DNA from 3 places in the Kitasatospora sp. MAP12-44 genome. Region 2 is predicted to be linked to each of the others. Evidence: riboswitches for the same ligand, from Rfam matches in the RefSeq annotation. Region 2 holds a riboswitch; each other region holds the start of a gene.
What was found. Region 2 has a riboswitch for cyclic di-AMP ahead of P3T34_RS06665 (transglycosylase family protein). Riboswitches for the same ligand answer to the same signal wherever they lie in the genome.
Positions count from the first base shown of each region.

Region 1 (2,256 bases), 3.7 Mb from region 2:
TTGTCCGGGGTCGCGTCCAGGTCCAGCATCGCCTGGTCGATCAGGCGCTGCTCGGTCGCGTCGTAGCCGATCAGCTCCGGGCCGATCTGCTCGATGACGGCGAGGACGGCCTTCTCGACGCCCTTGCCGAAGTAGCGGCTCTTGTCACCGTCGCGCAGCTCCAGCGCCTCGAAGGCACCGGTGGAGGCTCCGGACGGAACGGCGGCACGGCCGGTGCTGCCGTCGTCGAGGCCGACCTCGACCTCGACCGTGGGGTTGCCACGAGAGTCGAGGATCTCGCGGGCTACGACGACATCAATGGACGGCACGAGGCATCTCCTATGCGGAAGCGGTCCTGCGGGAAACGGGTTCGTTACGACCTGAGCCTAGCCGCACCCCAGGTCCGGGCCACCCGGACCTGGGGTGCGTCTCAACACGTGGCGTCGTACTCACCGGTAGTTCACCGAGTGGTGCGTCAGCGTGCGGTGCGTCAGCGGAGGTGGAGCACCTCGCCCGGCAGGATCAGGTTCGGGTCCGCGCCGACGACCCCGTGGTTGCCCTGGTAGAGCGCCTGCCAGCCGCCGTCGACGTGCTGGGTCTGGGCGATCGTGGACAGCGTGTCGCCGGCCCGGACGGTGTACGGCTGACCGGAGTTGGCCGGGGCGGCGGGAGCGGTCGGCGACGCCGCAGCCGGGGCCGCGGTCCGGGTGCTCTGCTTCGACGTGGCCCCGGGCTTGGCGGCGGACTTCACGGCGTCGGAGCCGGCGGAGGTGTCGACCGCGGCGGGCGCGCCCCCGGAGGTCAGCCCGGCCTTGACCGAGCAGACCGGCCAGGCGCCGGGCCCCTGCGCGGCCAACACCCGCTCGGCGACCGAGATCTGCTGCGCCCGGGTGGCCTGGTTCGCCTGCCCGGCGTACTGGGTGCCGCCGTAGGCCGCCCAGGTCGAGGGGGTGAACTGCAGGCCTCCGTAGAAGCCGTTGCCGGTGTTGATGGACCAGTTGCCGGTGCTCTCGCAGTCGGCCACCTTGTCCCAGGTGGTCACCGGGGCGGCGTGCGCCCCGGTGGCGGTGAGCAGTGGGAGCGCCAGACCGGCACCGGCCACGCCGGCCACGGCGATGACCTTCTCGGTCTGGGTACGACGACGGTGACGGCCAGTTCCTGCAAACAGCATGAAGGTGTCCCTCTCCGCACGCCTGCGAGGTGAGCTGTCGGGTTCGGACCGGGAGGTGGCCCGGCCGCGCTGGGCGCGGCTTCACCCCGAGCCGTAGGGGAAACGGCAGAAAATCCTGGGTCCCCCGCCCCTGCCCAGGGGGTTGTGTCGGTGTCCCGAAGCGCGGCGGGCAGGATTTGGCGTTCCGCGCACGGGGTTCGCAACCGCGAACTCCAGGGAGAGTAGGCAGATAGCAACAACAATCACAAGCTCATATCGCGTACATCACACGAGAATTACGGATCGTCATGGATCGCCTACCAACGGAGGCGATATGTCGGAGTTGATGGACATTCATCCCGACCGTGGAGCAGCGTTTCGACACGCCGTCAGAGCTTTCCTGACGACTCCTCCGGAGTGAAGGTGACCGGGAGTTCCCGCAGGCCACGCATGATCAGGCCGCCGCGCCAGCGCAATTCCCCGGCGTCGGCGGAGAGCTGAAGGTCCGGCAATCGGGTGAGCAGCGTGGCGAGTGCCGCCTGCCCCTCCAACCGGGCCAGTGGGGCGCCGATGCAGTAGTGGATCCCGTGACCGAAACCGAGATGCGGATTGTCCGCGCGGGCCAGGTCCAGGGTGTTCTCGGCGGCGAACCTGGCCGGATCCCGGTCGGCCGCGGCCAGCACCACGAGCACCGGATCGCCGACCGGGATGTCCACCCCGCCGATCCGCAGCGGAGCCACCGCGAACCGCCAGGTGGCCAGCTCCACCGGACCGTCGTAGCGCAGCAGTTCCTCGACGGCGGTAGCCAGCAGCCCGCTCTCGCCGCGACTCAGCGACTCCTGCAGCAGGGCGCGCTGCTCGGGGTGGCGCAGCAGCGCGTACATGCCGTTGCCGATCAGGTTGACCGTGGTCTCAAAACCGGCGAAAAGGAGGATGAACGCCATCGCGGCGGCCTCGTTCTCGGTGAGGTGCTCGCCGTGGTCGCTGGCCCGGATCAGACCGGAGATCAGGTCGTCGCCCAGGTCCGCCCGCTTGCGGTGGATCAGCTCCGCCAGGTACGTGCGCATCCGCTTCACCGCGCGCGCCACGCCGCCGCGCGGGCCGCCGCCGTGGCGGATCATCATGCC
Region 1 covers NZ_JARZAE010000004.1:5,069,653-5,071,908, reverse strand. Annotated here, with positions in the region: gene eno (phosphopyruvate hydratase) at 1-308, opposite strand, end outside; gene P3T34_RS23695 (transglycosylase family protein) at 470-1,150, opposite strand; cyclic di-AMP (ydaO/yuaA leader) riboswitch at 1,156-1,310, opposite strand; gene P3T34_RS23690 (cytochrome P450) at 1,519-2,256, opposite strand, start outside.
Region 1: another riboswitch for cyclic di-AMP. It lies ahead of P3T34_RS23695 (transglycosylase family protein); the one in region 2 lies ahead of P3T34_RS06665 (transglycosylase family protein).

Region 2 (2,256 bases):
ACCTGCGGGCCACCGGCTCGCAGCGCCCCGCCCTGGCCGCGCTGGTGATCGGCCCGGAGGTGGACGCCGAACTGCTGCGCGCGGCCGGCGAGGAGACCGGCTGCCCGAGCGCCGAGGCGCTGGGCGGCTACCCGACCATCGGTCAGCTGGTGGCCGCCGGCTACCTCGGCGCGGTCGGGACGGCTGCGGCCGAGGCCGAAGCGGCCCAGGAGCAGCGGAACCAGCAGCAGGAGCAGCAGGACTGGCAGGAACAGCAGGGCGAGTAGGGCATAGGGGTCAAGTGGGGCGAAAGGGACAGAATCTTTCGCCCCGTAAGAACTGTGGGTCGGTCATCCGCGCGACGGAGGACCGGCCCACAGGCATGTCCGCACCCCCGGCGGGGCGTCAGGGCGACCCGGGCGTGACCTCGGCGTGACCTTCGGCCGGGGGGTCTTTGGTCCCGTCCGCGGCCGCTCGGCCGGTCGGCGCCGCACTCCCGATTCCGGGTCAGCCACTCCCCCGGCCGGACACGATGTCAGCTGTCGACCGAGCTGAACCACCGGCAATTCCCTTACTCGAACGCCTGATTGTTCGCCATCGGAGCATCCGCCCCCACCCTGGACACCGACGCCCTGTCAGTTGATCTCCCGGGGTGATCTTGAGGGGCCACTGGGACTGGTGTGACCGGTGTCACAGGTGTTTGCGGTTTCAACTTAAGTCTGTCTAACGTGCTCCCGTTCGTGGTCACACGGACCCAGCAATCCGGACGCCGAATCCTGCCACCGGGCCCGCTGGCACCGCACAACAAGCACCACGGCAGGAGCGGGGGAACCAGGTAAGCCGCCCCGGGAACGGTCCTCGGACCGAGACACCCGGAGCTAGGGGTGAAGCCGTGCTCAGCACGGCCGGGCAACTCCAGCCCGAATCCGACAGCTCACCTCGTAGGCGTAGGAGAGGAACGCGACTTCATGCTGCCCATCACCAGTTCGAAGAGCTCGACCCGTACCCGCCGCGTCATCGCCGCCACCGGCCTGGTCGGCCTCGGTCTCAGCCTCCCGTGCATCACCGCCACCACCGCCTCCGCCGCGACCGTCTCCACCTGGGACAAGGTCGCCCAGTGCGAGAGCAGCGGCGACTGGAGCATCAACACGGGCAACGGCTTCTACGGCGGCCTCCAGTTCACGTCCTCCACCTGGGCCGCCTTCGGTGGCACCCAGTACGCCCCCGAGGCGAACCAGGCGACGAAGGACCAGCAGATCGCCGTCGCCGAGAAGGTGCTGGCCTCTCAGGGCCCCGGCGCCTGGCCGGTCTGCTCGATCCAGGCCGGCCTGACCGCCGGCGGCCCGGCCCCCGCCATCAACACCGGGACGTCCGCGCCGGCCGCCGCGACCCCGGCCCCGGCCGCTCCGGCCCCCGCCACCGCCGCTCCGGCCGCCTCCGGCCAGAACACCGCCTCGCAGCACTCCGGCTGGCACCAGGACGCCGCTGCGGGCGCCGACAGCAGCTACACCGTGGCGGCCGGCGACTGGCTCTCCAGCATCGCCCAGAGCCACGACGTCCAGGGCGGCTGGGAGCACCTCTACGAGCTCAACAAGTCGGTCCTGACGCACGGCCCCGACACCATCTACCCGGGCCAGAAGCTCTCGCTCGGCGGCTCCACCGCGACCGCCTCGTGGAGCCACGGCAACTGGGGCCACTCGGACAACTCGGGCACCACCGCCCCGGCGCAGACCCCGGCCCCCGCCACCGCGGCGACCACCACCAGCGCCAAGACCCCCGCCCCGGCGGCCACCGGCAGCATGGCCGCCGCGGTCGCGTTCGCCGAGTCCAAGGTCGGCCAGGCGTACATCTACGGCGGCACCGGCAACGGCGGCTGGGACTGCTCCGGTCTGACCCAGGCCGCGCTGGCCCAGGCCGGGATCTCCATCCCGCGCGTGGCCGCCGACCAGGCCGCCGCCAGCACGCACGTCTCGCTGGACGCGCTGCAGCCCGGCGACCTGCTCTTCTGGTCGAACAACGGCGCCGACTCCGGCGTCTACCACGTCGGCATCTACGTGGGCAACGGCTCCTACGTCGAGGCCGCCAACCCGAGCGTCGGTGTCCACATGGAGACCATCGCCAACTGGGCGCCGGACTTCGCCGGCCGGGTCTGACCCTTCGCCTGACATACGGCGGTGGCCCGCCTCCCCCTCGTCGAGGGGGAGGCGGGCCACCGCCGTATGTGCTCCGCTCAGCCCGTGCGGTGCGGGTTGGCCCCGGTGGAGCCGCGCATCACCA
Region 2 covers NZ_JARZAE010000004.1:1,333,946-1,336,201, forward strand. Annotated here, with positions in the region: gene P3T34_RS06660 (hypothetical protein) at 1-266, shown strand, start outside; cyclic di-AMP (ydaO/yuaA leader) riboswitch at 737-940, shown strand; gene P3T34_RS06665 (transglycosylase family protein) at 948-2,132, shown strand; gene P3T34_RS06670 (LacI family DNA-binding transcriptional regulator) at 2,210-2,256, opposite strand, start outside.

Region 3 (2,256 bases), 6.4 Mb from region 2:
AAGGGCCAGCCGTTCACCTCCGACCTGTCCGGGCAGGACTTCTGGACACTGATCCGGGCCGGCTACGCCCCGCTGGGCATGACCATGGGGACCTGCGTCTACCACATCGCGCACCAGAAGATGGGCTCGGTCTTCAGCAACATCGGCAAGAACGTCGAGATCGAGCAGTACACCCAGGCGCTGTACGACGCACGGGAGTTGGCGATGGCCCGGATGCAGCACGAGGCCGAGGAGCTGGACGCGGAGGGCATCGTGGGCGTCCAGCTGAACGCCCACAACCACCGCTGGGGCGGCCACACCACCGAGTTCTTCGCGATCGGTACGGCGGTGCGCCCGCTGCGCGAGGAGCACGAGATCGAGCGGCCGACCATGGTGCTCAGCCTGGACCAGTAGGACAGCTTTCCGTACCACCGACCCACCGACCGGTCGCCAACCGACCGCAGCTAGGAGCGACATGACCGACCATGGCCAGATCGAGCCGGCCCCGGAGGACCCCGCCGACTCGATCGACCTGATCGCGGCCGCCCTCAGGCGCGACGCCGGCGACCTGGAGGTGTACGCGCAGGTGCTGACCGGCTCGCTGGCGGAGGCGCTGCCGGCGGACGCGGTCGCGGTCGAGCGCCGGCGCAGCATGAGCGACCGGCTGGCCGGGCGGCCCGGACGGATCGAGAAGCTCGAAGTCGACATGAGCGAACGGCGGTTGGTGCTGAGCCTGGCTCAGGGCCGACCGGCCTGCGAGATCTGCACGGTGGTCCGCGGCGTGGTGCTCTCACGCAAGCCGGTCCCGCTCGACGAGTGGACCCGCGAGCTGGCGGCGGCCGTGACCGCCCGCGCGCAGTCGGACGCCAGGGCGCGGGCGGCACTGGAGCGGCTGGTGCTCGGCGACTGAGGCCTTCGGGGCGGCTGCGGGGCGCTGCGGGGCCTGCGGGGGGCTTGCAGCCGAAACATGAGACACCTCACATCGGCTTGTGATTGCGCCGATGACCTGCGTACGGTGCATCTCGTTCGTCTCCATACGAACCCCGCTCTCCGGAACGCCGAATCCTGCCACCGGTCCGAGTGGGCACGTGCATCGAACCGCACCACGGCAGGAGCGGGGGACCCACAGGTAAGTCGCCCCACCCGGATCTGGTCCGGGCGGGGCTTGGGGTGAAGCCGCGCTCAGCGCGGCCGGGCAACTCCAGCCCGAACCCGACAGCTCACCTCGTAGGCGTAGGAGAGGAACCCCACTTCATGAAGTCTGTGAACCGCACCTTCAGCCTGCCCAGCCGCATCACCATCCAGCGCGCCATCGCCGCCACCGTGGTGGCCGGCGTCGGTGCGGGCCTGACCATCGCCGCCGCCGGTGGCGCCAGCGCGCAGCCGCTGCACCACCACTACTACCCGCACTACGCGGGCAAGCCGGCCGCGATCTCCATCGCCGCCGCCCCGGCCGCCGCGCCCGTCGCCCCGGCTGCTCCGGCCGCCGCGCACAGCGCGCCGCAGGCCCAGCCGGCCGGCTACACCGTGGTCAGCGGCGACTCGCTCTCCCTGATCGCCGACACGCACAGCGTGCAGGGCGGCTGGCAGGAGCTGTACAGCATCAACAAGTCCGTGCTGACGCACGGCCCGGACGCGATCTTCCCCGGTCAGCACCTGTCGCTGGGTGACGGCGCCGCCGCTGCCCCGGCCGCCGGCACCTCGGCCCCGGCTGCCCCCGCCGCCCCGGCGCCGGCCCGGACCGCTGCCCCGGCCGTCGCCGCCGCGCCCGTGTCCAACACCCCCGCCGGGCTGCAGGCGCTGGCCGCCTCGATCGTTCCGGCCGACCAGCTGGCCTCGTTCGACCAGATCATCACCCACGAGAGCGGCTGGAACGTCACCGCGACCAACCCGTCCTCCGGCGCCTACGGCCTGCCGCAGGCCCTGCCCGGCAACAAGATGGCCTCGGCCGGTTCCGACTGGCAGACCAACCCCGCCACCCAGCTCAAGTGGGCGCTCTCCTACATGGATGCCACCTACGGCAGCCCGAACCAGGCCTGGGCCTTCTGGCAGACCCACAGCGCCTACTGATCGGCGCTGGACAGCGGCCTGCGGGCCACTGCCGCTGATCCGGGTCGTGTGATGGCGACCCGCTGATCAACGCCGATCCACCGTGCAGGGCCCGGTTCGCCTCTCGCGAACCGGGCCCTGCGGCATGCCCTCTGACGGGTCGTCAACTGCCACTCTGCCAGGGCGCCGAGGACGCGAGAAGTCAGCCGAGCAGCGTGGCCGGGCGGG
Region 3 covers NZ_JARZAE010000004.1:7,739,638-7,741,893, reverse strand. Annotated here, with positions in the region: gene P3T34_RS35290 (heavy metal-binding domain-containing protein) at 1-393, shown strand, start outside; gene P3T34_RS35285 (hypothetical protein) at 455-889, shown strand; cyclic di-AMP (ydaO/yuaA leader) riboswitch at 1,027-1,226, shown strand; gene P3T34_RS35280 (LysM peptidoglycan-binding domain-containing protein) at 1,234-2,049, shown strand; gene P3T34_RS35275 (methylated-DNA--[protein]-cysteine S-methyltransferase) at 2,231-2,256, opposite strand, start outside.
Region 3: another riboswitch for cyclic di-AMP. It lies ahead of P3T34_RS35280 (LysM peptidoglycan-binding domain-containing protein); the one in region 2 lies ahead of P3T34_RS06665 (transglycosylase family protein).